DNA from 3 places in the Asanoa ferruginea genome. Region 1 is predicted to be linked to each of the others. Evidence: riboswitches for the same ligand, from Rfam matches in the RefSeq annotation. Region 1 holds a riboswitch; each other region holds the start of a gene.
The links. Region 1 has a riboswitch for cobalamin ahead of DFJ67_RS08685 (ABC transporter substrate-binding protein). Riboswitches for the same ligand answer to the same signal wherever they lie in the genome.

Region 1 (9,888 bases):
GGCATCGCCGTCCGCCGCCGGTTCGGGTTCAACGGCGGGCTGCTGACCAGCTTCGAAGACGAGCATCTCGACCGCGGTGAGGAGCTCGGGACCGCCAGCCGGATCCTGACCGCCGAGATCGAGCGGCCGCGCGTCGGGCCGATGCGCGACATCGTCGCCACCATCCAGCCCGAGCAGGACGAGCTCGTCCGGGCCGACCTCGAGACCTCGATCTGCGTGCAGGGCGCGCCCGGCACCGGCAAGACCGCCGTCGGCCTGCACCGTGCCGCCTTCCTGCTCTACCTGCACCGCGAGCGGCTGCGCCGGTCCGGCGTGCTGGTGGTCGGGCCCAACCGGGCGTTCCTGTCCTACATCTCCGCGGTGCTGCCGGCCCTGGGCGAGATCGAGGTCGAGCAGGCGACGGTCGACGACCTGATCGCCCGCGCCCCGGTCCGGGCCCAGGAAGACCCGGCCGTCGCGGTGATCAAGCACGACGCCCGGATGGCGACCGTGCTCGCCGCCGCCCTCAACGCGCACATCGGTGCCCCCGAGGAGCCGATGACCGTGCCCGACGGCTCCTACCGGTGGCGGATCGGCGTCGAGGTGCTGCGCCGGATCATCGACGACGTACGCCAGGAGCACCTCCCCTACGCCACCGCCCGCGAACGGGTCCGGGCCCGGGTGGTCAGCCTGCTGCAACGCCAGTCCGAGGCGCGCCGGGGTGACTCGCCGGGCGACGCCTGGCTGCGCCGGATGGGCAAGGCCAAGCCGGTCACCGAGTTCCTCGACAGCGTCTGGCCGGCGCTGACCCCGGAGGCGCTGGTCGCCGAGATCCTCACCGAGCCGCCGGCCGGCGTGCTGACCGACGACGAGCGCGAGCTGATCCGCTGGTCGACCCAGCCGAGGTCGCTCAAGTCGGCCAAGTGGACGGCCGCCGACCTGGTGCTGCTCGACGAGGCCGCCGGCCTGATCGAGCGCGCGGCCAGCTTCGGCCACGTGGTCGTCGACGAGGCCCAGGACCTGTCGGCGATGCAGGCCCGCGCGATCGCCCGGCGCAGCGAACACGGCTCGATCACGCTGCTCGGCGACCTCGCGCAGGGCACCGCGCCGTGGGCCGCCGTCGACTGGCGGGAGACCCTGCGCCACCTGGGCAAGCCCGACGCCGCGGTGGTGCCGCTGACGATCGGCTTCCGGGTGCCGGCCGCAGTGGTCGCGTTCGCCAACCGGCTGCTCCCGGCGCTGGCGGTCGACGTGCCGCCGGCCCGCTCGCTGCGTAACGACGGCTGGCTGACCATCGACGAGGTCACCGACCTCGACGCCGCGACGGTGGCGCAGGTGCGGGCCGCGCTGGCGCACGACGGCTCGGTCGGCGTGATCGCCGCCGACACGGCCGTCGAAAGCATCCGCGCAGCCCTGGCCGCCGCCGGCATCCAGAGCGCGACCGCTGACGACGTCGAGTCCGCGGAGCGGGTCACGGTCGTGCCGGCTTCGGTCGTCAAGGGTCTGGAGTACGACCACGTGGTGGTCGTCGAACCGGCCGCGATCGTCGCCGCCGAACCGCGCGGCCTGCACCGCCTCTACGTGGTGCTGACCCGGGCCGTCAGCCGCCTGGCCGTGCTGCACACGCTCCCGCTCCCGGCACCCCTGACGAGCTGAGGGAGGGCCGCCGGCCGGCGACCCTCCCCTTGACGTGCGAGAACTACCAGTTGGTCGAGCCGGCCACCTTCGGCCAGGGCTTCCACCACGGCTTGATCAAATAGGCGATGCCGCCGCTGCCGCCGGAGACGCCGCCGGTCGCGTTGATGCGCTTCGTGCGCAGCCAGACCTGCTCGAACTGGCTGCGCTTGTAGACGTTGCGGACCACGTCGTTGGAGGACGAGGCCGGGTCGTTGATGATGACGTCGCCGTCTTTGGTGAAGCCGACGATGACGAACAGGTGGCCCGAGGTGCCGTAGTTGGCGCCGTCGAGTTCGCTGGCCAGGAACGACTGCGAGGTGACCACCGGGATGCCGGCGGCGATGAAGCGCTCCGCCTCGTCGAGCGAGTGCAGCCGGGTGACCTTCGCTTCGAGGCCAGGGTAGGACGCCGCGTAGGCCGTGTTGAACGGCCAGTTGCCGGCGCCGTCGTAGGCGTAGTCGTAGGTCATCCGGGCGGCGTGGTTGACCGACGGGTCGGGGTAGGTCGGGTCGACCCACGCCGTGTCGGCCGCCGACGGCTTCTTGCCCCAGTATTCGACGACCATTTCGGTCGAGGTGGGCGAGCACCAGGCCTCGCCGCCACCGTCGTACTCCGGGTAATGGCCCTCGTGGATGTTCTGGGAATAGGCCGGTACCTTCAGTTCCTTGCCCCAGGCGATGTGCCCGGCGCTGGCCGGCACGGTGAACCGGTCGGGCACGTAGGACGACATCGCGCCGAGCGCCCAGACCCGCGGCGACGCGAGCTGGCCCGGCGCCCGGTAGAGGGTCAGCCGGAGCTGGTAGCCGCTCAGCATCACGCCGTTGGCTACGTCGTCGATGGAGAACGTGTCGGTCCAGATCGTCGAGTACGGGTCGCCCTGCCGGTTGACCGACGTGCGGCGGATGTCCTCGTCACCGGAGGCCCAGCGGCCCATCACGTACCAAGGCGTCAGGTTTCCGGTGTTATAGGTGCCCTGCATCTCGATCTGGATCCAGGTGCCGCGCGGTGTCTCGGCGTTCCATGACGCGACCAGCTCGCTCGCGTCGAAGCCGACGTCGCGTTTCGGCGAGGTCCACGTCGCGTAGTTCCAGCTCCGGGTCACCCCGGTGTGCGGATCGGTGTAGTCGGTGGTCCCCTGTGGACGCAGGATGGTCACGCCGCCCTGTAGGCCGGGAACGCCCGGAATGCCCGGCAGCGCCAGGGTGCCCTGGTGCGTGCCGGTGCGCCAGTCGCGATAGGTCGACCAGCCCTGGTAGGTGATCTGCTCGTCATGGACGGGCGTCGAGGTGGCGGCTCCGGCCGGTGCCGAGAACCCGGCAATCAAGGCAACCGCGCCGAAAACCGCGACGGCCGCCCGCGCTGATGCGTTCATGGCTGTCACTATCGCTGCCGAAAGGAAGTTTCACCAGAGTTCGTTTCGCTGAAGTTCATTGCCGGCGGGATGATCCCGTTGGCATGGGCCAGCACAAAGACCCATATTGATATGACCATGGGTCGGGTGGTGAGGTTCGTCCAACGTTCCTCCACCAACCCCCTGGAGGTCATGCATGGCCATCCGTCTGGGTCGACGACGCACCCTGGCCGCTCTGGTCGGCACCGCGGTCGTCGGCCTGCTCGTCGCCTCGGCCAACCCGGTCGCGGCCAAACCGCCGCCCGGTGGCGACGCAGCGGCACCGGCCTCGGCCGAATACCGCGTGCTCGGCCCGAAGACCCTCGCCGACCGCAACGCGGTCGCCGGCACCGGTGCCTCGATCGACTACGTCGAGCACGGCGTCCTCAACGTCACCGCCACTGGAGCCGAAGCCAGCGCCATCCAACGGCTCGGCTTCACCCTGGAGAAGGCGGCGGCGCCGCCCGCGGTCAGCGGCGGGCCGACGGCGCAGGCGTTCCCGCCCGCCGACTCGGCCTACCACGACTACGCGGAACTGACCGCCGTGGTCAACCAGGTCGTCGCCGACCACCCGACGATCGCGCGCAAGCTGTCGATCGGTAGCTCGTACGAAGGCCGCGACCTGATGGCCGTGAAGATCTCCGACAACGTCAACACCGACGAGGCCGAGCCGGAGATCCTGTTCAACGCGCAGCAGCACGCCCGCGAGCACCTGACCGTCGAGATGGCGATCTACGTGCTCAACCTCTTCACCGACAACTACGGCACCGACTCCCGGATCACCAACCTGGTCAACAGCCGGGAGATCTGGGTCGTCCCGACGGTCAACCCCGACGGCAGCGAGTACGACATCGCCACCGGGTCCTACCGGAGCTGGCGGAAGAACCGGCAGCCGAACGCCGGTTCGTCCAATGTGGGCACCGACCTCAACCGCAACTGGGGCTACAACTTCGGTTGCTGCGGCGGCTCGTCCGGGACCACCAGCTCGGAGACCTACCGCGGCCCGTCGGCGTTCAGCGCGCCGGAGACCCGGGCCCTGCGCGACTTCGTCAACAGCCGGGTGGTCGGTGGCCAGCAGCAGATCAAGGCCAACATCGACTTCCACACCTACTCACAGCTCGTGCTCTGGCCCTACGGCTACACCACCGCCAACACGGCGACCGGCATGACCACCGACGACTACAACACGTTCGCCACCATCGGTCAGCAGATGGCGGCGACCAACGGCTACACGCCGGAGCAGTCGTCGGACCTCTACATCACCGACGGTGACAGCCTCGACTGGCTGTGGGCGACCCACAAGATCTGGGCCTACACCTTCGAGATGTATCCCGGTTCGGCCAGCGGCGGCGGCTTCTACCCGCCCGACGAGGTGATCCCGGCGCAGACCAGCCGCAACCGGGAAGCGGTCCTGCTGCTCTCCGAGTACGCGGACTGCCCCTACCGGGCGATCAACAAGCAGGCGCAGTACTGCGGTGGCGGAGGCGGCGGCACGACGGTCTACTCCGACACCTTCGAGGCGGCCAACGGCTGGACCACCAACCCGTCGGCCACCGACACCGCCACCAGCGGCCAGTGGGTCCGCGGCGACCCGGCCGCGACCACGTCGAGCGGCACCAAGCAACTCGGCACCACCGTCAGCGGCACCAACGACCTGGTCACCGGCGCGTCGGCCGGCACCGCAGCGGGCGACTTCGACGTCGACGGCGGCACGACCAGCATCCGCTCGGGGCCGATCACCCTCCCCGCCAGCGGAACGCTGACGCTGAGCCTGTCGTGGTATCTCGCGCACGGCACCAACGCGTCGTCGGCTGACTTCTTCCGGGTCAGCGTCGTGCACAACGGCGGCACGACGGCCGTGTTCAGCCAGGCCGGTGCGGCCACCAACCGCAACGGCGCGTGGGCGACGGCCAGCGCCAACCTGTCGGCGTATGCCGGCCAGTCGGTGCGGATCCTGATCGAGGCGGCCGACGCGTCGACCGCCAGCCTGGTCGAGGCGGGCGTCGACGACGTCCTGATCACCCAGAGCTGACGTTTTCGCAGGGCACCGGCGTCCCGTGGGCAACCGCGGGGCGCCGGTGTCGTAGCTAACGGCCGATCGATCGCCCTCCCGACCATGGTGACCAGTGGGTTACCGTGCTCGCGACCGACCGCAGCGAAGCCGGTGTGACTCCGGCGCTGTCCCGCAACTGCGATGCCCCGCGACGAGACGGGGACGAGCCAGGTCGCCTGCCCAGGTCGCGAACCAGCGCTCTCGAGGAAGGGCGCCTCGCGGGCGGGCGCAACCCCTGTCGGCGAAGCACCAGACCTCGACCGACAGGAGGCACCCCATGCGATATCAGGCCCGAATCGTCGCCGCCGCCCTTGGCGCGGCCCTGCTCCTCGCCGGCTGCGGCGACGGTGGCAGCACCGAGAACGGCGGCACCCCGCCGGACACCAACGTCAGCGCCACCCCCGACTTCCCGGTCACCGTCGGTGATCTCACCGTCGCCACCAAGCCCACGAAGATCGTCGCGCTGTCGCCGACCGCGACCGAGGTGCTCTTCGCGATCGGCGCCGGCCCGCAGGTGGTCGCGGTCGACGACCAGTCGAACTTCCCGGCCAACGCGCCGAAGAGCGACCTGTCGGCGTTCCAGCCCAACGCCGAGGCGATCGCCGGGAAGTCGCCCGACCTGGTGGTGCTGTCCAACGACATGAACAACGTCGTCGCGCAACTGCGCCAACTCAAGATTCCGGTGTACGTCGCGCCGGCCGGCAAGACGCTCGACGACACGTATCGGCAGATCACCGACATCGGGGCGCTCACCGGCAACCGGCCGGCCGCCGAGGATCTCGCGAAGCAGATGCGGACCGACGTGGACAAGTTGGTCAAGGACGTGCCGCAGCGCAGCACGAAGCTGACCTACTACTACGAGCTCGGCCCCGAGCTCTACTCGCTGACCTCGAAGACCTTCGTCGGCTCGCTGTTCGCGCAGCTCGGCCTCGAGAACATCGCCGACCCGGCCGACGCCGACGGCAGCAAGGGCGGCTACCCGCAGCTCTCGGCCGAGTCACTGGTCAAGGCCGACCCCGACCTGATCTTCCTGGCCGACACGGTGTGCTGCCAGCAGAACGCCGACAGCGTCAAGGCGCGGCCCGGCTGGTCGGGCATCACGGCCGTTAAGTCGGGGCAAATCGTCGGGCTCAACGACGACATCGCCTCCCGCTGGGGTCCGCGCACCGTCGACCTGCTCCGCCAGATCGTCGACGCGGTGTCGAAGGTGCCGGCCTGAAAACCCGGAGACTTCCTGGCGTACGGTGGCCGTGGCTGCTCTGCGGCGTCGTCGCCGTGGTGGTCGCGGCCATCGCCGGGCTCGCGTTCGGCCCGGTCTCGCTGCCGCCCGGCGGGGTCGCCGCCGAGCTGGTCGACCTGATCCCGGGCGTCAACATCCACAGTGGTCTGTCGGAGCGCGACGCCGCGATCCTGTTGCAGCTAAGGCTGCCGCGGGTGGTGCTCGGGCTGCTCGCCGGCGCGATGCTGGCCCTGGCCGGCGGTTGCTATCAGGGCGCGTTCCGCAACCCGCTGGCCGATCCCTACCTGCTGGGCGCGGCGGCCGGTGCCGGGCTCGCGGTCACCGCGGTCGTGGCGCTGCGCGGCTCCGATATGGACATTGGCGCGCTGCCGCCGAGCGTACCCCTGGCGGCGTTTGGTGGTGCGCTCATCGCGGTCGCGCTGACCTATCTGCTCGGGGTGGCCGGGCGCGACCGGACGCCCGCGTCGCTGATCCTGGCCGGCGTCGCGGTGTCGGCGTTCCTGGCCGCCGGGCAGACCTATCTGATGCAGCGCAACGCCGACGACATCCGGGCGATCTACTCGTGGTTGCTCGGGCGGCTGGCCACCAACGGCTGGCACGAGGTGCGGTTGCTGCTGCCCTACGCCATCGTCACCACCGTCGTGGTGCTCGCCCTGCGGCGCGAACTCGACGTGCTGTCGGTCGGCGACGACGAGGCGAGCGGCCTGGGCCTGCACCCGCAACGGTCGCGCTACATCCTGATCGCCGCCGCCTCGCTGGGCACCGCGGCCGCGGTCTCGGTGTCGGGCCTGATCGGTTTCGTCGGCATCGTCGTGCCGCACATCGTGCGGATGCTCACCGGCACCAGCTACCGGGCCATCCTGCCGCTGTCGATGCTATTCGGCGCCGCTTTCCTGGCCCTGGCCGACCTGGCCGGCCGCACATTCGCGGCGCCGGCCGAGATCCCGATCGGTGTGGTCACCGCGTTCGTCGGCGGCCCGTTCTTCGTGCTGGTGCTGCGCACCGCGAAACGGGTGATCACATGACACCGGCGATCGAGGTGCGGGACCTGCACGTCACGCTCGGTAAGGCGGCCATCCTGCGCGGCGTCGACCTCACCGTCGAGGCCGGTTCGTGGGTGGCGGTGATCGGGCCCAACGGCGCCGGCAAGTCGACGCTGCTGCGCGCGATCGGCGGCCTGCTACCCACGGGCGGCGCGGTCTCCCTCATGGGTACCCCGCTCGAGCGGCTGCGCCGCCGCACCCGGGCCCGCATGGTGGCCACCGTCGCGCAGACGCCGGTGGTCCCGCCCGGAATGTCGGTGTTCGACTACGTGCTGCTCGGGCGTACCCCCTTCGTCTCGTTGCTCGGCCGCGAGTCGGCCGCCGACCTCGCCGCCGTGACCGCGCTGCTCGACCGCCTCGACCTCGCCGGTTTCGGCGACCGCGAACTCGACACCCTCTCCGGCGGCGAGCGGCAGCGGGTGTTCCTGGCCCGGGCGCTCGCGCAGGAGCCGTCGCTGCTGCTGCTCGACGAGCCGACCAGCGCCCTCGACATCGGCCACCAGCAGGAGGTGCTGGAGTTGGTCGACACGCTGCGCCGCGACCAGGGGCTGACCGTGCTGGCCACGATGCACGACCTGTCGATCGCCGGCGGTTACGCCGACCGCCTGGTGTTGCTCGCCGACGGTGCGGTGGTCGCCGCCGGCACCGCGCGCGAGGTGCTGACCGAGGAGATCCTGTCGCGCTTCTACAAGGCCCGGGTCAAGGTCATCGACGGCGAGGACGGCCCCCTCGTGGTTCCCGTCCGGGTCGCACCGAGGTAGTCCATCCGGTCAGCCGAAATTGTCCAAGATGGTTAGTGGTTATTCATGAAGTTCGACCGGTTTCGTGGTTACCGTCTGAGTCTGTGAGCGTTTTTCCGCACCGCACCGCATGGGTGCCTATCGACGACCACACCCCTCTGCACGACGCCGCCGAAATGGCGGCCGCGTGGGTGATCCAACAGGCCGGCACCCACGCCCTCCAGCCCGTCCTGCGCGGCGGCCTGGGTGACAGCATCGTGTTCGCGCTCCGGGGCCAGTTCACCACCGGTCCCAACCCCGGACGCGAACACGCCGTGCTCGCCTTCCTGCCCGACTACGACGACGTACACACCTCGCTTCGGCACGGCGTCTTCGCCGCGATCGAGTCGGAGGCGACCCCGCTGCTCGGGTGGGCGATGCAGACCCGGGCCGTCAACCTGACGACCGGCGAGGTCACCGCCGACACCCGCAGTGCGGCCCTCAAAGAGGCCATCGAGCGGATCCACTTCTTCGACAACAACGGCTGGACCCGGGGCTCCGGCGCCGACGGCTCCAAGCGGATCCTGGGCGACCTGCAACCCGCTGACCGCGACAAGAACCTGCTCCTCGGCAGCCTCTGCGCGCTCGGATCGCGGGGCAAAGCGCTGGCCCGGCTCAGCGGCCTGGCCGACCGGGCGTGGAGGTAACGGTATATATCCACGGGCGCTGATCGAGAGTAAGTTCGATCGACATGTGGATGCGAAAAGCGTCGATGGCCGCCGTCTCACTGGGCGTGCTCGCCGTCTCGGCCGGCTTCACGGCAACCCCGTCGCCGTCCTGGGACCTCTCGCCGACCGGCAGCACCGCCCGGCTCCGCGGCCTGTCGGTGGTCAGCGCCGGCACGGTCTGGGCCAGCGGCAGCCAGGGCACCGTGCTGCGCACCGTCAACGGCGGCCGCACGTGGGAGTCGGTCGGGCCGCCCGACACGGCGACCCTCGAGTTTCGCGACATCGAGGCGTTCGACGCCCGCCGCGCGGTGGCGCTGTCGATCGGCACCGGTGAAGACTCGCGTGTCTACCGCACCGCCGACGGGGGTCGCACGTGGACGGAGGCCTTCCGCAACACCGACCCGGCCGCGTTCTACGACTGCCTGACGTTCCTCGACGAGCGGCACGGGCTGGCCCTGTCCGACCCGGTCGACGGCAAGTTCCGCATCCTGGCCACCAACGACGCCGGCCGCTCCTGGTCGGTCGTCTCACCGGCCGGCATGCCGGCCGCGCTGCCCGGCGAATTCGCGTTCGCGGCCAGCGGCACCTGCCTGGTCTCGGCCGGCGGCCGTGCCTACTTCGCCACCGGCGGCGGCGCGACCGCACGGGTGTTCCGCAGCGACGATCTCGGCCGCACCTGGAAGGCCACCGACAGCCCGATCCCGAGCGGCCCGTCGGCGGGGATCTACTCGCTGGCGTTCCGCGACCGTGACCACGGCGTGGCGGTCGGCGGCGACTACGCGGTCCCCGACGCGGCTCCGTCGGGCGCCGCGATCACCGGCGACGGCGGCCGCACCTGGCGGCCGGCCTCTCGCGAGCCCGGCGAATACCGCTCCGGCGCGGCCTGGATGACCCGCCTCGGCCCGGTGCTCGCGGTCGGCCCGACCGGCAGCGACGTCAGCTACGACGGCGGCCGGCATTGGTCGCTCTTCGACTCCGGCAGCTTCGACGCCGTCGAATGTGCCGGCCTCGCGGTCTGTTACGCCTCCGGCGAGCAGGGTCGGATCGCCCGACTCCGCT
Region 2 (9,888 bases), 4.0 Mb from region 1:
CTGCTCGTCGGGCACATAGGTGTCCAGCAGATTGAGATAAAACTGCACGTGTACGGCTTCTTCGAAGAGCTGCCGCGACAGGTAGAGCCGCCCTTCGGGCGAGTTGACGTGCTGGTAGAGGTTGAGCACCAGGTTGTTGGCCACGATCGTGTCACCGGTCGCGAAGAAGGCGACCAGCCGCGAGACCAGGTGCCGCTCGGCCGGTGACAGCTTGGCCAGGTCGGCGAGGTCGGTGTGCAGGTCGACCTCTTCAACCGTCCAGGTGTTCTTGATGGCGTCCCTGAAGCGGTCGAAGAACGCCGGGTAGCGCATGGGTCGCAGGGTCAGATCCATACCGGGGTCGAGCAGAGTCACTGGCAGGCCTCGCAGCTTTCGGGGTTTTCCAGGGAGCAGGCCAACGCCTCGGCATCGGTGACGACGGTCGGCAGCGTCGTGATCGCCACGGTGGCCTGCTGAATCCGGGTCGCGGGGCGCGACCGGAGGTAATAGGTGGTCTTCAGCCCGGCTTTCCAGGCGTAGAGATACATCGAGGAGAGCTTGCCGATGGTCGGCGCGCTCAGGAACAGGTTGAGCGACTGCGACTGGTCGATGAAGGGCGCCCGGGCGGCGGCCAGGTCGATCAGCGCCCGCTGCGGCAACTCCCACGCGGTGCGGAACAGGTCGCGGACGTCGGCCGGCAGTTCGGCGATGTCCTGCACCGAGCCTTCGGCGCGCTTGATCCGCTCGCGGATCGGTGCGGTCCACAGGCCGAGCGCCTTCAGTTCACGTACCAGATAGGTGTTGATCTGCATGAACTCGCCGGAAATGGTCTCGCGCTTGAAGAGGTTGGACACCTGCGGCTCGATGCACTCGTAGCAGCCGGCGATCGACGCGATGGTGGCCGTCGGCGCGATCGCGACCAGCAGCGAGTTGCGCAAGCCGTTCGCCGCGATCCGCGTTTTCAAGGCCGCCCACCGCTCGGTCTGGGTGGGCGTCGCGCCCCACAGGTCCGGGTGCAGGTCGCCCTGCGCCGCGCGGGTCTCCGCGAAGGCCGGGTGCGCGCCGAACTCCTCGGCCAGGCCGGCGGAGGTCTCCAGCGCGGTCAGCAGGATCTCCTCCTGGATCCGGGTCGACAGCTCCTTGGCCGCGTCGGAGTCGAACGGCAGCCGCCGCGCGAAGAACACGTCCTGCAGGCCCATCAGCCCGAGGCCGACCGGACGCCAGCGCGGGTTCGACGCCGCCGCCTGCGCCGACGGGTAGTAGTTGATGTCGATGACCCGGTCGAGGAACACCACCGCGGTGCGGACCGTGGCGCGCAGCCGCTCCCAGTCGATCCCATCGGCGTCGAGGTGGGCGCCCACGTTGATCGAGCCGAGGTTGCAGACCGCGGTCTCCTCGTCGGAGTTGACCTCGAGGATCTCGGTGCACAGGTTGGACAGGTGGATGCTGTTGCCCGGCGCGCCGGTCTGATTGGACAGCTCGTTCGACCGGTCCTTGAAGGTGATCCAGCCGTTGCCGGTCTGCGCGAGCGTGCGCATCATCCGGCCGTAGAGGTCGCGGGCCTTGACCGTCTTGACGGCCTTCTTCTCGGCGGCCCGGTAGGCGTCGTCGAACGCCTCGCCGAACAGGTCGGGCAGCTCCGGCGCGTCGGATGGGTCGATCAGCGACCAGTCCTCGTCGGCCTCGACGCGGCGCATGAACTCGTCGGGGATCCAGTTGGCGAGGTTGAGGTTGTGCGTACGCCGGGAGTCCTCACCGGTGTTGTCGCGCAGCTCCAGGAACTCCTCGACGTCGGGGTGCCACGGCTCGAGGTAGACGCACGCGGCGCCCTTGCGCCGGCCGCCCTGGTTGACCGCGGCGACGCCGGCGTCGAGGGTCTTCAGGAACGGCACGATCCCGTTGGACTTGCCGTTGGTGCCCCGGATCAGCGCGCCCCGGCCGCGCACCCTGCTCCACGAAATGCCGATCCCGCCGGAAAACTTCGAGAGCTTCGCCACCTGGTGGTAGCGCTCGTAGATGGAGTCGAGCTCGTCGCGCGGCGAGTCGACCAGGAAGCACGACGACATCTGGGTGTGCCGGGTGCCCGAGTTGAACAGTGTCGGCGAGCTGGGCAGGTAGGCCAGGCTCGACATCAGGCGGTAGAACCCGATCGCCTCGGCCGGCGTGGTGGACAGGCCACACGCGACGCGCAGCAGCCAATACTGCGGGGTCTCGACATTGAGGCGGGTCTGCGGGTGGCGGAGCAGATAGCGGTCGGCGACCGTACGCAGGCCGAAGTATTCGAAGCGCTGGTCACCGGCCGGGTCGACGGCGTCGTCCAGCTTGCGCGCGTTGGCGGCGACGAACGCGGCGGTCTCGTCGCCGATCAGCCCCTGGTCAAAGGCGTAGCGGATCGACTGGCTGAAGCTCGCGACACCCTGGCCGCGCACCTCTTTGTCCACATAGGCGGCCAGCAACCGCGCGGCCAGCCGCGAATACTGCGGCTCCTCGCCGATCAGCTCGGCGGCGGTCTGGATCGACAGCTTGTCGAGCTCGGCGGTGGTGGCACCGTCGTAGAGCCCGCTGATCGTCTTGGTCGCCACCCGCATCGGGTCAACCTCGTCGAGGTCGCCCACCCAGCGCTCGACGGCTCTGACGATCTTGTTGACGTCGACCGCTTCCAGATCGCCGTTGCGCTTGCGCACCTGCATCACGTGCCGGCGCTGCTCCGGCACGGCCGTCTTTTCCTGCGTGACCGTCATCGGTCCCCCTCCTCACGCCCAGATGGTCGTCGGACGCGCAGGGAGACGCCGCCGGCCCTGTCCGGGCCAGCCTTCGGCGTCGACCGTCCCACGCGGCCTTCGACCGCCACACGCGGTTGGCGTGCGGCGCGCTGGCAGGTCTTCGGACTCGCGGGCGTCACCGGCGGCGTTGCCGGCGCTTCCTACTGACCGTCGCTTCCCAGGCCCGGGCCCAGTGCTTCGTTGACGGCGGTCGTTCCCACTCACCGCTGCGGGGCAGTCCCGGTTTCACACCGGGTTCCCTGTTGCCTCGACCCTTGCGGGGCGAACCAGCTGCGAGAGACACCATATATGGGTGCCACTGCGAAACACCAACACCAGATGATGTGTCGGCGTGTCGCGGTGGGTCACGTCACCTTCCGTGTCTCCGCCGCCGACGGCTAGCCTTCACAACGCGCACAGGCCCATGTCAGGTCGTGTGTTGGTTGCGAAGGAGGGCGATCGGTGGCACCGCGGATGGGCGTTCGGCTGCGGCGCTTCCGCGAGCAGCGGGCGCTCACCCAGGCCGCGCTCGCGCGGGCGCTCGGTATCTCGGCCAGCTATGTCAACCAGATCGAGTCCGATCAGCGGCCGCTGACCTCCCCGGTGCTGTTGCGGCTGGTTTCGGCGTATGGCGTCGATCCTCGGGAGTTCTCCGCCGAAGCCGCCGACCGGCTCGTGGCGCAACTGCGCGACGTCTTCGGTGACCCTGGCGCCGGCGAGCCGGTCACTCTCGCCGAGGCGCGCGAGCTGACCACCACGATGCCGGCCGTCGCCCGCTTCGTCGTCGAGTTGCACAGCCGCTACCGTCGCGAACTGGCGCGCAGCGAGTCGATCGCCGGGCAGATCTTTTCTGGCGCACCACCGACGGCGTACGAAGAGGTCCGCGATCTGTTCTATGCCAACCGCAACTACTTCGACCTGCTCGACACCGCGGCCGAGGCGCTGTTCGCCCGGGCCGGCCTGACCACGCGCGAGCTGGTCGCCTATCTGGCCGACCGGCACCGGATCGGTGTCGAGGAGTTGCCGGAGGGGGACGGCGCCGAGCTCAAGCGCCGCTTCGACCCGGGGACCCGGACGCTGTCGTTGTCGCCCCTGCTGTCGCCCGGTCAGCGGGCGTTCCAGCTCGCGGCCCACCTGGCCACCATCGAGGCGGCAGACGAGATCGACCGGATCGTCGCGGACGCGGACTTGGTCGACGACGACACCAGGAAGTTGGCCCGGATCGGGCTGTCCAGCTATTTCGCCGGCGCGACGATCCTGCCCTACCAACAGTTCCGGGACGCGGCCGAGGAGCTGCGCTACGACATCGACCTGCTGCGGCGGCGGTTCCGGGTCGGTTTCGAGACCATCGCGCACCGGCTCAGCACGCTGCAACGGCCGCAGGCCCGGGGCGTGCCGTTCTTCTTCGTGCGGGTCGACCGTGCGGGCAACATCTCCAAGCGGCAGTCGGCGACCGACTTCCACTTCTCCAAGGTGGGCGGTTCGTGTCCACTGTGGAATATCTACGCCGCGTTCGCGGAGCCGGGCACGATTCGCGCGCAGCTCGCGGAGATGCCGGACGGGCGGGGATATCTGTGGGTGGCCCGCACGGTGTCCCGGCACACCGGCGGCTACGGTTCGCCCACCCAGGCCTTCGCGATCGGGCTCGGCTGCGACCTGCGGCACGCGTCGCGGCTGGTTTATGCCGACGGTCTCGACCTCAACAACCCCGCCGCCCGAACACCGATCGGGCCCGGTTGCAAGGTCTGCGAACGCCCGGCGTGCCCGCAACGGGCGTTCCCGGCGATCGGAGCGTCGCTGCGTGCAGATCCGGGCCGGTCCCGGTTCGCGCCCTACGCGATGGAGTAACTGGGTAGGTGGCTATGGGACAGGGTGGCCCGGCTTCGTGAAGACCGCGAGGATCTCGTCGGCGGCTGCGGCCGGGGTGAGGCCGCCGTCGCGGACCTTGGCTTCCAGGGCGGGTGCGAGGGTGGCGACGTCGGCGTGGTGGCGCAGTTGGTCGAGCAGTCGCGCCCTTATCGTCGACCACATCCAGGCCACCTGCTGCGCACCTCGGCGCCGGTCGAGGTCGCCGGAAGCGGCCAGCCATTCGTGGTGCCGGCCGACCTGTTCCCACAGCTCGGCGATGCCGTCACCATCGAGGCCGCTGCAGGTGAGCACGGGCGGTTGCCAGGCGTCGTCGGGTTGTCTCAGCAGCCGCAGCGCCGAGGACAGCTCGCGGGCCGCCTTGGCCGCTTCGGTCGCATGTGGACCGTCGGCCTTGTTGACCGCGATGACGTCGGCGAGTTCGAGCACGCCCTTCTTGATGCCCTGGAGCTGGTCGCCGGTGCGGGCGAGCGTGAGCAACAGGAACGTGTCGACCATCTCGGCGACGGTGACCTCGGACTGGCCGACGCCGACCGTCTCGACGATGACCACGTCATAGCCGGCCGCCTCGACGACGACGATCGCCTCGCGGGTGGCGTTGGCGACGCCGCCGAGCGTGCCGGCGGTCGGCGACGGGCGGACGAACGCGGCCTCGTCGACGGCCAGCCGCGCCATCCGGGTCTTGTCGCCGAGGATGCTGCCGCCGCTGCGGGTCGACGAGGGGTCGACGGCGAGCACGGCGACCCGGTGGCCGGCGCCGGTGAGCTGGCTACCGAGCGCGTCGATGAAGGTGGACTTCCCGACGCCGGGCACGCCGCTGACACCGAGCCGCCGCGCGCCACCGGCGTCGGGCATCAGCAGCGTCAGCAGCTCCTGGGCGCGAGCCCGATGGTCCTGCCGCGTCGACTCGACCAGGGTGATCGCCCGAGCGACCGATGCGGTGGCCCCGGCCCGCACGCCGGCGGCCAGCTTCTCCACGTCGACCGCGGGAGCGGTCATGCCCGGGCCCCGCTTCGCGAGGCCCGGCAAGACGGCAAGCGACCGAGCTGACCGCGCTCGCTCCGCTCGCTCACGCCCGGACCCCGCTTCGCGAGCCCCGGCAAGACCGCAAGCGACCGAGCTGACCGCGCTCGCGGCCGCTCATGCGGCCTGCGGGTGGCCGAGGCGGGCGGACATGTCGGCGAGAAGCTCGATCGCGGCGTCGGCGAGGACCGTGCCCGGTGCGTAGATCGCCGCGGCGCCGGCCTCGCGCAGTGCCGGGTAGTCCTGTGGCGGCACGACGCCACCGACAATGATCATGATGTCGGGGCGGTCGAGGGCGGCGAGTTCGTCGCGCAGCGCCGGCACCAGGGTCAGGTGCCCGGCCGCCAGCGAGTTGACGCCGACCACGTGCACGTCGGCCTCCACGGCCTGGCGGGCCACCTCGGCCGGCGTCGAGAACAGCGGGCCCACGTCGACGTCGAAGCCGAGGTCGGCGAACGCGGTCGCGACCACCTTCTGGCCGCGGTCGTGGCCGTCCTGGCCCATCTTGGCGACCAGGATGCGCGGCTGGCGGCCCTCGGCCTCGGCGAAGGCCGCCGCGGCCGCCCGAGCTTTCTCGATGTTGGACACCTCGCCGGCCTCCTGCCGGTAGACGCCGGAGATGGTGCGGATCCGCGCGGTGTGCCGCCCGTACACCGTTTCCAGCGCATCGGAGATCTCGCCGACGGTCGCCTTGGCGCGGGCGGCGTCGATGGCCAGCGCGAGCAGGTTCTGTTCCAGGCCGGGCCCGCGCGTGCCCTCGACGGCCGCCGCCGCGCCGCGGGTCAAAGCCTCCAGCGCGGCCCGGCAGGCGTCGTCGTCGCGTTCGGCGCGCAGCCGGCGCAGCTTCTCGATCTGGCTGGCCCGGACCGCCCGGTTGTCGACCTTGAGCACCTCGATCGGCTCGTCGCTGTCGACGCGGTATTTGTTGACGCCGATCACCGGCTGCCGGCCGGAGTCGATCCGCGCCTGGGTGCGGGCGGCGGCCTCCTCGACGCGCAGCTTCGGGATGCCCTCGTCGATCGCGCGGGCCATCCCGCCGGCGGCTTCGACCTCGGAGATGTGCTCCCAGGCGCGGGCCGCCAGGTCGTGGGTCAACCGTTCGACGTAGTAGCTGCCGCCCCACGGGTCGATCGCCCGGGTCGTGCCGGACTCCTGCTGCAACAGCAACTGGGTGTTGCGGGCGATCCGCGCGGAGAAGTCGGTCGGCAGGGCCAGCGCCTCGTCGAGCGCGTTGGTGTGCAGCGACTGGGTGTGGCCCTGGGTGGCGGCCATCGCCTCGACGCAGGTGCGCATCACGTTGTTGAACACGTCCTGCGCGGTCAACGACCAACCGGACGTCTGGCAGTGCGTACGCAGGCTGAGCGATTTGGGGTTGCTGGGGTTGAACTCCTTGACCAGTTTGGCCCACAGCAGCCGCCCGGCGCGGAGCTTGGCGACCTCCATGAAGAAGTTCATGCCGATCGCCCAGAAGAACGAGAGCCGCGGTGCGAACGCGTCGACGTCGAGGCCCGCGTCACGCCCGGCGCGCAGGTATTCGACGCCGTCGGCCAGCGTGTAGGCCAGTTCCAGGTCGGCGGTCGCACCGGCCTCCTGGATGTGGTAGCCGGAGATCGAGATGGAGTTGAACCGCGGCATCCGCTGCGAGGTGTAAGCGAAGATGTCGGAGATGATCCGCATCGACGGCGCCGGTGGATAGATGTAGGTGTTGCGGACCATGAACTCTTTGAGGATGTCGTTCTGGATGGTCCCGGAAAGCTGCTCCGGCGCGACGCCCTGCTCCTCGGCGGCGACGACGTAGAGCGCCAGCACCGGCAGCACGGCCCCGTTCATCGTCATCGACACGCTCATCCTGTCGAGCGGGATGCCGTCGAAGAGCTGCCGCATGTCATAGATGGAGTCGATCGCGACCCCGGCCATGCCGACGTCACCGGCGACCCGCGGATGGTCGGAGTCGTAGCCGCGGTGCGTGGGCAGATCGAAGGCGACCGAGAGCCCCTTCTGCCCGGCGGCGAGGTTGCGCCGGTAGAACGCGTTGGACTCCTCCGCGGTCGAGAATCCCGCGTACTGCCGGATCGTCCAGGGCTGGGTCACATACATGGTCGGATAAGGGCCGCGGAGGTACGGCGCTACGCCCGGCATCGTGTCGAGGAAATCCAGGCCCGCCAGATCTTCCGGCGTGTAGAGCGTCTTGACCGGGATGGTCTCGGGTGTCGCCCAGACCAGCTCGCTCGGGTCGTGGCCGGTCTCCTGCTTGAACGCGGCCGCCCAATCGGCGGGGTCGACCGCGGGGTCGCCTTCGAGGCGGAGGGCGGAGAAGTCGGGGATCACTGTGACACCTCGAGGTCGTGCAGAACGGATCGGATCACAGCGGCCGCGTCGCATCCGGCGTAGAGGTAACCGTCGACGCCGGGGATGTCGGCGGGCTTGCCGGCCAGCCAGATCGTTCGCACACCGGCCGCGCGCAGGGCTTGCACAACATCGACAACCGATTCGGCGTACGCCTTGTCAGAGCCGCAAATGCAAGCGACCCGGCCGCTGAAGTTGTCGCTCGCGCGGACGGTTTCGATCCCGCCGGCGGCGAAGAGGTTGGCGGCGAAGCCCGCCCGGGCGCTGTGCTGCGCGACCGGCCCGATCGTGGCCAGCAGGACGCGTGCCCCGTCAGCCCGGGCCCGCAGCTCCTCAAACGGCTCGGCGTAATGGTGCCGGGGTAACCCGCCGCTCGGCTCCGGCGGCCGGGGCGCTCGGGTCGGTAGCTGCTCGCCCAGGTTGGGGAACTCGCTGACGCCGGTGATCGGATCGCGCCGGTGCGCGAGGTTGGCGGCGCGGCGCTGCCAGGTGGCGTCGAGCTGGGCGGCGACCAACCCGGCGTCGAGGGCGGCGGTGATGCCACCGGCGCGTTCCAGCTCGGTGAACCAGTCCCAGGCCCGCTCGGCCAGGGCGTCGGTGAGCGACTCGACATACCAGGAGCCGCCGGCCGGATCGACGACCCGGCCCAGGCTGGCCTCTTCGAGCAGCAGCGACTGGGTGTTGCGGGCCATCCGCCGGGCGAGCCGGTCGGGCCGGCCCAGCCGGTGGTCGAACGGCAGGATCGTCACGGCCTGGGCGCCGCCGACACTCGCGGCGAACCCGGCCAGCGTCGTGCGGAGCAGATTGACCCAGGGGTCCCGCCCGGTCATCATCGCCGCGGACGTGACCGCGTGCTGGCGCTGTGCGCCGGCTTCGGGCAGTCCACAGGCCTCGGCGACCCGGGCCCACAGCCGGCGGGCGGCCCGCAGCTTGGCGATCCCGAGGAACTGGTCGGCGTTGACGGCATAGCGGAACTCGAGCTGGTTGAACGCGTCGGCGAGATCGAGGCCCGCGTCGGTGAAGGCCCGCAGGTAGGCGACGCCGGTCGCCACGGCGCAGCCAAGCTCCTGCGCGTCGCTGCCACCGGCGTCGTGATAGACGGTCGCGTCGACGGTGACCGCCCGCACCCGCGGTGTGGCCGCGGCACATCGGGCAGCCCAACGCGCGGCGAGCGCCAGGTCGGCCGTCAGGTTGGCGCCTGCGCCATTGCCGTTGCCAGCGCCGCTGTCGCCAGCGTTGCCGTCGCTGTCTTCGTGAGCGGCAGGGCCGCTATCGCCGCCGTCGCGGGCAGTAGGCCCCATGCCGCCGCCGCAGCGGCCGCCGGTGCGGGCTCGCCAGCCGATCGGGTCCGCGCCGAGGTTGCCCGAGACCTGGTCGAGGGCGACGCCGCTCGACTCGACGAGGTGCCACCAGGCGTCGGCGGCCGGGCCGAACTCGGCGCCCGCGTCGAGCACGACGCCGGCGAGGTCGAGATAGACGCCCCGCAGCGCGGCGGCGAGGCCGGCCGCGGGCATGCCCGAGCCGCCGACCCGCAGCCAGACGGAGGTGGCGCCGTTTTCCAGGTCGTCGAGCACCGCCGCGTTGGTGGCCTCGGGGTCGGGGTCGTCGTGCCGTTGCCGGATGTCCCAGCCGCCCACGACCGGGCCGGCGGCGCTGGCGCCCCGGGTGAACGGGGCCAGACCCGGCGCACCCACCGCGGCCGGGCGGGCCGGCCTGGTGTGCAGCGGGGGCACCTCGATGCCGTCGTAGGTCGTGGTGGCCAGCAGGTGGTCGACCTCGCCCGCGGCGGTGTCGTCGCCGGCCAGGCCGAGCTTGCGTGCGACGCCGAGGGCGAGCGCCTGCCACTGGGCGTGCGTCGCGGCCGGGAAGTCGGCCGCCAGCGGCAGCTCGTCGGTGGGGGACGTCATGATCG
Region 3 (9,888 bases), 2.7 Mb from region 1:
AGCCGCAGCGTCGGGTCGAAGCCGCGGAAACCGTGCACCAGCGCGGCGACCGAGCGACCGACCGCGGAACCGTCGACCACCAGCAGCACCGGCGCCGACAGCAGCTTCGCGACCTGCGCGGTCGAGCCATGCTCACCGGCGTGCGCCCGGCCGTCGAACAGCCCCATCACGCCCTCGACGATGGCGAGGTCGGCCCCGGCGGCACCGTGCGCGAACAGCGGTGCGATCCGCTCGGTGCCGACCATGACCGGGTCGAGGTTGCGCGCGGGCCGGCCGCTGGCCAGCGCGTGATAGCCGGGGTCGATGTAATCCGGGCCGACCTTGAAGCCGGCCACGGCTTGTCCGCGCGCCGTGAACGCCGCCATCAGCCCGCCGGCGACGGTGGTCTTGCCGTGGCCGGAGCCCGGCGCCGCCACCACGATCCGCGGCGTGGCTACCACTCGATGCCCTGCTGTCCCTTGCGGCCGGCGTCCATCGGGTGCTTGACCTTGGTCATCTCGGTGACCAGGTCGGCCGCCTCGATCAGCGCGGGCGCCGCGTCGCGCCCGGTGACGAGCACGTGCTGGTTGCCGGGCCGCGCGCCGAGCGTCGCCACCACCTCGTCGACGTCGACCCAACCCCATTTCATCGGGTACGTGAACTCGTCGAGCACATAGAACCGGTAACGCTCGGCGGCCAGGTCGCGCTTGACCTGCGCCCAGCCCTCGGCGGCCTCGGCCGCGTGGTCGCGCTCGTCGCCCGGCCGGGCCAGCCACGACCAGCCCTCGCCCATCTTGTGCCAGGTGACCGGTGCGCCCACGCCGGTGGCCGCGTGGTGCGCGCCCAGCGCGGTCAGCGCCGTCTCTTCGCCGACCCGCCACTTCGGACTCTTCACGAACTGGAAGACGACGATCGGCCAGCCCGCGTTCCAGGCCCGCAGCGCCATCCCGAACGCCGCCGTCGACTTGCCCTTGCCGGTGCCGGTGTGCACCGCCAGCAGTGGCTGCCGCCGCCGCTCGCGGGTGGTCAGGCCGTCGTCGGGAACGCTTTCCACCTTGCCCTGTGGCATGTCGTCACACCGCCTTCAGCGCGCGGGCGGACAGCGCCGCCAGCGGCAGGTATTCGGCGTCCAGCGCGCCGGCCAGCGTGCGTGCCATCCCGAGCCGGACCGGGCCGCTCTCGCAGTCGACCACGACGCTCGGCACACCGGCCAGCGCCGGCGCGACCGTGCGCGGATCGGGGCCGCGGGTGAACCGGCCGTCGGTGACGACGACCAGCAGCGGCCGGCGCAGCGGGTCACGGCGGCGCTCGCCGGCCAGCGTGCGCGCGGCGGCGGTCAGCCCGGCGGCGAGCGGGGTACGCCCGCCGGTGCGCAGATCGGCCAGCCGGCGCACGCCGACCTCGTGGCTGGCGGTGGGCCGCAGTACGGTCGTCGCGTCGCGGTCCCGGAACGTGATCATGCCAACCGTGTCACGGCGCTGGTAGGCGTCGCGGAGCAACGACAGCACCGCCCGCTTGACGGTCGCCATCCGCTGCCGGGCCGCCATCGAACCCGACGCGTCGACCACGAACAGCACCAGGTTGGCCTCACGTCCGATGTGGACGGCCTCGCGGAGGTGCTGCTGCCGGATCACGATCCGGCGGCCGCGGCGGTCGCGGACGCGGGCCGGCGCGGTGTCCGGCAGGTGCACGGCCCCGATCCGCTCGACGAGGTGGTCGCGGGCGGCGGCTAGCACGGTGTCCGGCAGGTGCAGGGCGCCGATCCGGCCGCGCGGCGCCCGTGAACCGGCGACCCGGCCCCGGGCCGCGTAGGCGGGTGAGCGTCGTCCACTGTGGCCATACCGGCCCCGGGATCGGGCGGTCAGCGTGCGGGTCCTGTAGGTGGCACCGATTGGGGCGGGCGTGGCCGGCGGCGCAGTGGCAGGGGCGCCGCCCGGCCGGTCCTCGGCGTCGGGCGCGGCGGCGCCGCCACTGCCCGGTCCGCCGGCGTCAGGCCGCGGGTCATCCGGTCCAGGACCGCCTTCGCTTGGTCCACGGTCGTCCGGCTGCGGGCCGTCCGGCCGTGCGCCGCCGTCGTTCGGGCCTGGATCGTCCGGCTCGGGTCCGGGACCGTCGGGCGCTTCAGACTCGCCGGCCTGGGCCAGCGCGTCGTCGAGGGCCTGCTGGTCGGCGCCCGGCGGGTCGAACGGGTCGCGCCGGCGCCGGTGCGGCAGGGCCAGCCGGGCCGCGTCGTCGACCTCTCGGTCGGTGACGACCGACCGGTCGCGCCAGGCGGCCAGCGCCACGGCCGTGCGGGCGATGACGATGTCGGCCCGCAGCCCGTCGACCCCGTAGGCCAGGCAGATCCGGGCGATCCGGTCCAGCGCTGGGTCGGGCAGCGTGACCTTGGGCAGCCGGGCCCGGGCCGCGACGATCCGTTCGGCGGTGTCGGCGTCGGCCTCGGCGAAGCGGGCCGCGAAACCTTCGGGATCGGCCTCGTAGGCCAGCCGGCGACGGACCACCTCGGCCCGGTCGCCGGGCTCGGTGGGTGCGCCGACCTCGACGACCAGCCCGAACCGGTCGACGAGTTGCGGTCGCGGCTCGCCCTCCTCCGGATTCATCGTGCCCACGAGCAGGAAGCGGGCGGCGTGTCGGAGCGAGACGCCGTCGCGCTCGACGAACGCGCGGCCCATCGCGGCCGAGTCGAGCAGCAGGTCGACCAGGTGGTCGGGGAGCAGGTTGACCTCGTCGACGTAGAGCGCGCCGCGGTGCGCGGCGGCCAGCAGGCCCGGCTCGTAGGCCTTGGTGCCCTCGGTCAGGAACCGCTGCACGTCGAGTGTGCCGACGACCCGGTCCTCGGTGGCGCCGACCGGCAACTCGACCAGCCGGGAACGGCGCACCAGCGGATCACCGGCCGGGTGCGGGCCGTCGGGACAACCAGGGTCCGGTGCGGCAGGGTCGCAGGCGAACCGGCAGCCGGCGACCACTGCGATGTCGGGCAGCAGTGCGGCGAGGGCGCGTACCATCGTCGATTTGGCAGTGCCCTTCTCGCCGCGCACCAGCACGCCGCCGATCACCGGTGCGACGGCGTTGAGCAGCAGGGCCTGGCGCAGGTCGGCCAGGCCGACGACGGCGGAGAACGGGTAGGCGGTGCTCATCCGGTGTGCCGGCACGACAACATGGCGCTCAGTCCCTTCCGCGGGTGTCCACGCCCGCGATGGTTCGACGGCGAGCAGCCGAGTGTCCTGGCTCCCGGATCGACGCTCCCCTCGGCCTTCCAACCCTCTCGGGCCGTGACCATCAGGTGAGGGATCGCTCCCCGGTGACAGTGGCGGGACCGCCCCGGAATCGCACCGGGTTCCTCCGCACCGCTCGCCCAACATGCTGACCCACGCAGCAGGCCCGCGTCAAAGGGAGGGGAATCACGCCCCCGCTCCGCCCCCCCCGCGACGCCTGGTCCTTCGGACGGCGAGATCAACACCTAATTCCCTTCGAGATCCCCTTCAGTTCGAAGGTATTCCGCACGCAGCGCTTCGATGGTCTCCGGCTCCGGCGATGCCCACAGGCCGCGCTCGGCGGCCTCCAGCAACCGCTCGGTGATCCCGCGCAGGGCCCAGGGGTTGGACTTGTCGAGGAACTCGCGCACCGACGGGTCGAGCACGTAGGCGGCGGCGAGCTTCTCATACATCCAGTCGTCGACGACGCCGGCGGTGGCGTCGTACCCGAAGAGGTAGTCGACCGTCGCCGCGAGTTCGAACGCGCCCTTGTAGCCGTGCCGGCGCATCGCCTCGATCCAGCGCGGGTTGACGACGCGTGCCCGGAACACCCGCTTGGTCTCTTCCGCCAGTGAGCGCGTGCGCACGTCATCGGGGCGGTGCGAGTCGCCGATGTAGGCCGCCGGGTCGGTGCCGCGCAGGGAGCGCACCATCGCGACCATGCCGCCGTGGTACTGGAAGTAGTCGTCGGAGTCGGCGATGTCGTGCTCGCGGGTGTCGACGTTCTTGGCCGCGACCGCCATCCGCCGGTAGACGGTCTCGAGGTCGCCGCGCGCCGCCCGGCCGTCCAGCCCGCGCCCGTAGGCGTAGCCACCCCAGACCGCGTAGACCTCGGCCAGGTCGCGATCGTCACGCCAGTTGCGGGCGTCGATCAAGGGCAACAGGCCGGCACCGTACGCGCCCGGCTTGGAACCGAAGATCCTGGTGGTCGCCCGTCGCCAGTCGCCGTGCTCGGCCTGGTCGGCCAGCGCGTGCGCGCGCACGAAGTTGTCCTCGTCGCGTTCGTCGAGGGCGGCGACCGCCGCGACCGCGTCGTCGAGCAGCGCGATCACGTGCGGGAACGCGTCGCGGAAGAAGCCCGAGATGCGCACCGTGACATCGATCCGGGGCCGGCCGAGTTCGGCCAGGGGCACGATCTCGAAACCGGTGACCCGCCGGGACGCGTCGTCCCAGACCGGCCGGCAACCGATCAGCGCTAGCACTTCGGCGATGTCGTCGCCCTGGGTACGCATCGCGCTGGTGCCCCACACGGTCAGCCCGACCAGGGCCGGCCAGGTGCCGGTGTCCTCGCGGTGCCGGGCCAGCAGCGAGTCGGCCAGCGCGCGGCCGACGTCCCAGGCGTTGCGGGAGGGGATCGCCTTCGGGTCGACGGAGTAGAAGTTGCGGCCGGTCGGCAGCACGTTGACCAGGCCGCGGGTGGGCGAGCCGGACGGTCCGGCGGCGACGTAGCCGCCGTCCAGGGCGTGCTTGACCGCCGTGATCTCGTCGGTGGTCGCCTCCAGCCGGGGCACCACCTCGGTCGCGGCGAAGCGGAGCACGTCGACCACGCCGGCGGGCGCGGCTCCCAGGATCTCGGTCGCCACAGTGGTGGCCGCCGTTGGAGCCCAGTCCGCGGTCTCCATGGCGACCACCAGGCGGCGCGCGACCTCTTCGAGCTCATCGCTCTCCAGGGCGGTGTCGTCGAGACCGAGGTGGGCGCCGAGCGCCTCGCGCAGGCCCGGCAGCGCGCCGCGGCGGCCACCCCAGACCTGGCGGGCGCGCAGGATCGCCAGCACCATGTTGATCCGCGCCTCGCCGGCCGGCGCCGCGCCCAGGATGTGCAGGCCGTCGCGGATCAGCGAGTCCTTGATCTCACACAGGTAGCCGTCGACGTGCAGCACGAAGTCGTCGAAGTCGTCTTCGCCGGGCTGGTCCTGCACGTGCAGGTCGTGGTGCAACTCGGCGGCGCGGATCAGGGTCCAGATCTGCGCCCGCAGCGTCGGCACCTTGTCGGGGTCGAGGGCGGCGACGGTGGCGTACTCGTCGAGGAGTTGTTCGAGGCGGGCCATGTCGCCGTAGGTGTCGGCGCGGGCCATCGGCGGCACCAGGTGGTCGACGATCGTGGCGTGGCCGCGCCGCTTGGCCTGGGTGCCCTCGCCCGGGTCGTTGACCACGAACGGGTAGATCAGCGGCAGGTCGCCGAGCACGGCGTCGGGCGCGCACTCCTTCGACAGGCCGAGCCCCTTGCCGGGCAGCCACTCCAGCGTGCCGTGCTTGCCGAGGTGGATGACGGCGTCCACGTTGGACGCCAGCCAGCGGTAGGCGGCCAGGTAGTGGTGCGACGGCGGGAGGTCGGAGTCGTGGTAGATCGCGATCGGGTTCTCGCCGAAACCGCGCGGCGGCTGGATCATCAGCGTGACGTTGCCGTAGCGCAGGCCGGCCAGCACGATGTCGCCGTTGTCGACGTAGAGCTCGCCCGGCGCCGGGCCCCAGTGCCGGGTCATCTCGTCGCGGAGCGATGGCGCGGTCGCGGCGAACCACTCGGCGTAGTCGGCCCCGGGCACCCGGATCGGCGCGGCCGCGAGTTGCTCCTCGGTCAACCACTCGACGTCGTGGCCGCCGGCCGCGATCAGCGTGTGGATCAGGGTGTCACCGTCGGTGGGCACGTCGCCCACGTCGTAGCCGGCGTCTTTCAGATCGGCCAGCAGCGCCACCGCCGACGCGGGGGTGTCGAGGCCGACCGCGTTGCCGACCCGGGAGTGCTTGGTCGGGTAGGACGACAGGACGATGGCCACGCGCTTCTCAGCGTTGGGTAGCGCGCGGAGGCGGGCGTGCGCGACGGCGATGCCGGCGACCCGGGCGGCCCGCTCGGGGTCGGCGCGGTAGACCGGGACACCGTCGGGGCCGGGCTCCTTGAACGAGAACGGCACCGTGATCAGGCGGCCGTCGAACTCGGGGATGGCCACCTGCATCGCGGCGTCCATCGGGGTCAGCGCCGCGTTCGAGTCGTGCCAGGCCGCCCGCGAGGTGGTCAGACACAAACCTTGCAGCACGGGTACGTCGAGCCCGGCCAGTGCCTCGACCGACCAGGCGTCGTCGGCGCCACCCGCGGACGCGTCGGCCGCGGTCGTGCCGCCGGCCGCGAGGACCGTCACGATCAGCGCGTCGCAGCCCTCGAGCAGCTCGTAGAGGCCGGTCTCGGCGGAGCGCAGGGAGGCGGCGTAGACCGGCATCGGCGTGCCGCCGGCGTTTGCCACCGCGTCCGCGAGGGTGTCGACGAACTCGGTGTTGCCGGCCAGCGCGTGTGCCCGGTAGAAGACGATGCCGATCGTCGGCCCGGTCTTGTCCGCTGCGGCACCGTGCCGGCCGAAGGACGGGAACTCGACCGGTGCCGCGAAGCCCTCGCCGGCCATCAGCAGCGTGTCGGCGAGGAACCGGTGCAGCTCACGCAGGTTGTCCGGCCCGCCCGCGACGAGATAGCGCTGCGCGTCGGCGACCACGCCGGCCGGCACCGTCGAGAGGGCGGTGAGCTCGGCGTCCGGCACCGCCTCGCCACCGACCGCGACGACCGGAATGCCGGCCGCGACCACCGCGTCGACGCCCTCGGGCCAGGTGCGCCGGCCGCCCAGCAGCCGCAACACCACACCGGCCACGCCGTCGAGCAGGTCGGGCAGGTCGTCGGTGGTCAGCCGGGCCGGGTTGGCGACCCGCCAGGTCGCGTCGGCGCTGGTGGCGCTCGCGGCCAGCAAGTCGGTGTCGGCGGTCGAGAGCAACAGGAACGTCGGGGTCACGCCCCGGACAGTAGTTCGCGCACCCGCTCGGCGGCAGCGGCGGGTGTGTCGACGGTGGGCAGCGCGACCGTCCACGGACGGTTGACCAGGATGACCGGGACGCCGCGCTCGCGGGCGGCGTCGAGCTTGGCGCGGGTGGCGTCGCCGCCGCTGTCCTTGGCGACGACGACGTCGATCGCGTGCCGTTCCAGCAGCTCACGCTCGTGGTCGAGGGTGAACGGGCCACGATCCACCAGCAGCTCCACGTTGGCCGGCAGGTCTTCGGCTGGTGGCTCGACGCAGCGGACGAGCAGCAGGGGGAGCGCCGCGCAGGCGGGGTTGGTGAGGAATGTCGCAAGCCGCTGGCGGCCGGTGGTGATGAACGCGCGGGCACCGTGGGTGGGCAGCACGGCGGCGGCCGTCGCCAGGTTGGGCACCCGGTTCCACCGGTCGCCGGGTTGCGCCGTCCATCCTGGACGAACAAGACGCAGCCGGGGTACGCCGTGTGCCGCGGCCGCGTGCGCGCTGACCGTCTCGGCGAAGGGGTGGGTCGCGTCGACCAGGATCGCGGGTGCGTTCCGGGCCAGCCAGTCCTGGAGGCCGTCGGCGCCGCCGAAGCCGCCCGTCCTGGTCTCGCCGGCCGGTTGCCGCGGCTCGCTGGTGCGGCCGGCGTAGGAGGTGACCACCCGCAGGTCCGCATCCGTTGCCAGGAGCGCGGCGAGTTCGCGGGCTTCGGTGGTGCCGCCGAGGATCAGGACGGTCGTCGTCACTGGTCTCGGCGGCGGAGCAGGTAGGTGTCCATGATCCAGCCTTTGCGGGTGCGGGCTGCGGCGCGTACACCGTCGATGTCGTCTTTGGTGTCGGTGAGTTTGCCCCTCACCAGGATCTCGTCGGGTGTGCCCAGGTAGGCGCCCCAGTAGATGTCGACGTCGTCGTCGATCTGCTGGTAGGCGTTTCGGGCGTCGAGCATGACGACCAGGTCGTCGACGCCGTCCGGGATGCCGTGCGCGGCGAGCCGGCGGCCGGTGGTGATCTGGACGGCCCGGCCGACGCGGTTGAGCCCGATCCGGTGCCGAGCGGCGAGCGCGCTGACACTGCTGATGCCGGGTATGACGGCGTAGCTGAAGTCGACGCCGTCGATCTCTTCCAGCGAGCCGATCGTGCTGTCGAAGAGCGCCGGGTCGCCCCAGACCAGGAAGCCGCCGATCTGGTTCTCGCGGAGTTCGTCGCGGATCAGATCGCGGAATGCTTCGCCCCGTTGCCTGCGCCACTGGTCGACGGCATTGGGGTAGGCGCGAGCGGTGCGGTCGCGCTCCGGGTCGCTGACGGTTACCACGCGCGCTCGCGGCGCGTACTCCCGGAGCATGTGCCTTCGCAGGTCGGTCAATTCCCGTTTCTCGTCGCCCTTTTCCACCAGGATGGCGAGATCGAGCCGGCCCAATGCCTTGACAGCTTCGATGGTGAGCTGGTCAGGATCGCCGGCGCCGATTCCAATGACGAGCAGGTGGCGCATGGGGCCCAGTGTCTCCCATCGACAGGTCTACGCTCACACGCGTGCCGCTCCACCGAACCGCCGCCGCGGGTCCGGCTCTGGCGGCCTCTGCCGCGATCGGGCCCTATTTCGCATGGGAGGCATGGTCGGCGGGAGCGGGCTGGCACCCCTTCACCGACCTGCTGACCGCGTCCGTCGCCGCACAGCGGGTCGCCGTCGCCCGATCGACCCTGGTCAGTGCGTTCGGACTGACCGAAGAGGACGTTCCGGTCCGGGTGGTGGCGTCCGTCTACTTCATGGGCGTGGCCGCCCGATTGCTGTCACCGCCGTTGGGCGCGGCCGTCGCGGGTGGCGCGCTGCCGCTGGCGACCCGGGCCAACCTGTGGTGGCGCCCGGTGCCGGCCGGCCCGATGCCGGTCGCCTACGGCGTGGTCCCGGCCCTGCCGACCGCCGACCTGTCGCCGGCCGAGGTGGCGTCGGCGCTGGTGGCGGGGCCGCTGGCGGAGACGGTGACGCCGCTGCTCGAGCTGTTCCGGACGGCGTTCCTGCTCTCCCCGCAGGTGCTGTGGGGCAACGTGGCGTCGGCGCTGGCCGGTGCCGTCGGCGTGCTGGCCGACACCATGCCGCGGCACGCCGCACGGGCCGGCGAGGTGCTCGACCACGCGCTGACCCTGGCCCCGCTGGCCGGCGCGGGCACGGTGGTGCGCCCCGACCCGGAGCAGGCGCGGCGGTTCCTGGTGCGGTCCAACTGCTGTCTCTACTACCGGATCCCCGGCGGCGGCACCTGCGGCGACTGCGTGCTGACCCCGGAGGCCGACCGGCAGCGACACTGGTCGAGCCTGCTCCAGTAGGCCGCCGTCACCGGCGCTCGTCGGGCTCGGGATAGGGCAGGTGCGCGTAGCCGGCGGCGCCCGCGACCCGCTCGGCGATCGTGGTCAGCTGGTCGATCTCGCCGGGACCGAGCTGGTCGAACAGGACCCGGCGCACGGTGTCCACCTGCCCCGGCGCCGCGGTCACGGTGATCTCGTAGCCCTTGTCGGTCAGCCGCACCATCGTGCCCCGCGCGTCGGAGACGCAGTCCTCGCGGGTGATCAACCCGCGTTCCTCCATCCGGCGGAGCTGGTGTGAGATCCGGCTGCGGTCCCAGCCCAGCCAGCTCGCGAGGTCGCGAACCCGCAGCGTGCGCCCGTCGGCCTCGGACAGCGGCACCAGCACCTCGTAGTCGGGGCGGGAGATGCCCGCCTCGGCGAGCTGCCGGCCGAGCGCGACATCGACCGCGCGCTGCATGCGCAGGTAACCGCGCCACATCCGCCGTTCCTGCGGGTCGAGCCAGCGCGGTTCGGTCATGTGGCCGATCTTACCCGGGGTTTGTTGACGCATCAGCATCCTCGACCTACGGTTGCTGACACATCAG

Region 2: another riboswitch for cobalamin. It lies ahead of DFJ67_RS27235 (ribonucleoside-diphosphate reductase subunit alpha); the one in region 1 lies ahead of DFJ67_RS08685 (ABC transporter substrate-binding protein).
Region 3: another riboswitch for cobalamin. It lies ahead of DFJ67_RS21175 (VWA domain-containing protein); the one in region 1 lies ahead of DFJ67_RS08685 (ABC transporter substrate-binding protein).

What each region holds. Positions count from the first base shown of each region.
Region 1 is NZ_QUMQ01000001.1:1,783,480-1,793,367, forward strand. It holds gene DFJ67_RS08670 (HelD family protein) at 1-1,635, shown strand, start outside; gene DFJ67_RS08675 (C39 family peptidase) at 1,679-3,028, opposite strand; gene DFJ67_RS08680 (M14 family metallopeptidase) at 3,204-5,078, shown strand; cobalamin riboswitch at 5,147-5,297, shown strand; gene DFJ67_RS08685 (ABC transporter substrate-binding protein) at 5,377-6,318, shown strand; gene DFJ67_RS08690 (FecCD family ABC transporter permease) at 6,315-7,364, shown strand; gene DFJ67_RS08695 (ABC transporter ATP-binding protein) at 7,361-8,143, shown strand; gene DFJ67_RS08700 (hypothetical protein) at 8,227-8,808, shown strand; gene DFJ67_RS08705 (WD40/YVTN/BNR-like repeat-containing protein) at 8,853-9,888, shown strand, end outside.
Region 2 is NZ_QUMQ01000001.1:5,805,185-5,815,072, reverse strand. It holds gene DFJ67_RS27240 (ribonucleotide-diphosphate reductase subunit beta) at 1-333, opposite strand, end outside; gene DFJ67_RS27235 (ribonucleoside-diphosphate reductase subunit alpha) at 351-2,720, opposite strand; cobalamin riboswitch at 2,837-3,048, opposite strand; gene DFJ67_RS27230 (short-chain fatty acyl-CoA regulator family protein) at 3,204-4,589, shown strand; gene meaB (methylmalonyl Co-A mutase-associated GTPase MeaB) at 4,602-5,606, opposite strand; gene scpA (methylmalonyl-CoA mutase) at 5,748-8,012, opposite strand; gene DFJ67_RS27215 (methylmalonyl-CoA mutase family protein) at 7,955-9,883, opposite strand.
Region 3 is NZ_QUMQ01000001.1:4,498,745-4,508,632, forward strand. It holds gene DFJ67_RS21170 (cobyrinic acid a,c-diamide synthase CobB) at 1-440, opposite strand, end outside; gene cobO (cob(I)yrinic acid a,c-diamide adenosyltransferase) at 434-1,048, opposite strand; gene DFJ67_RS21175 (VWA domain-containing protein) at 1,053-3,116, opposite strand; cobalamin riboswitch at 3,176-3,346, opposite strand; gene cobN (cobaltochelatase subunit CobN) at 3,440-7,003, opposite strand; gene DFJ67_RS21185 (cobalt-precorrin-6A reductase) at 7,000-7,752, opposite strand; gene cobF (precorrin-6A synthase (deacetylating)) at 7,749-8,495, opposite strand; gene DFJ67_RS21195 ((2Fe-2S)-binding protein) at 8,537-9,325, shown strand; gene DFJ67_RS21200 (MarR family winged helix-turn-helix transcriptional regulator) at 9,333-9,821, opposite strand.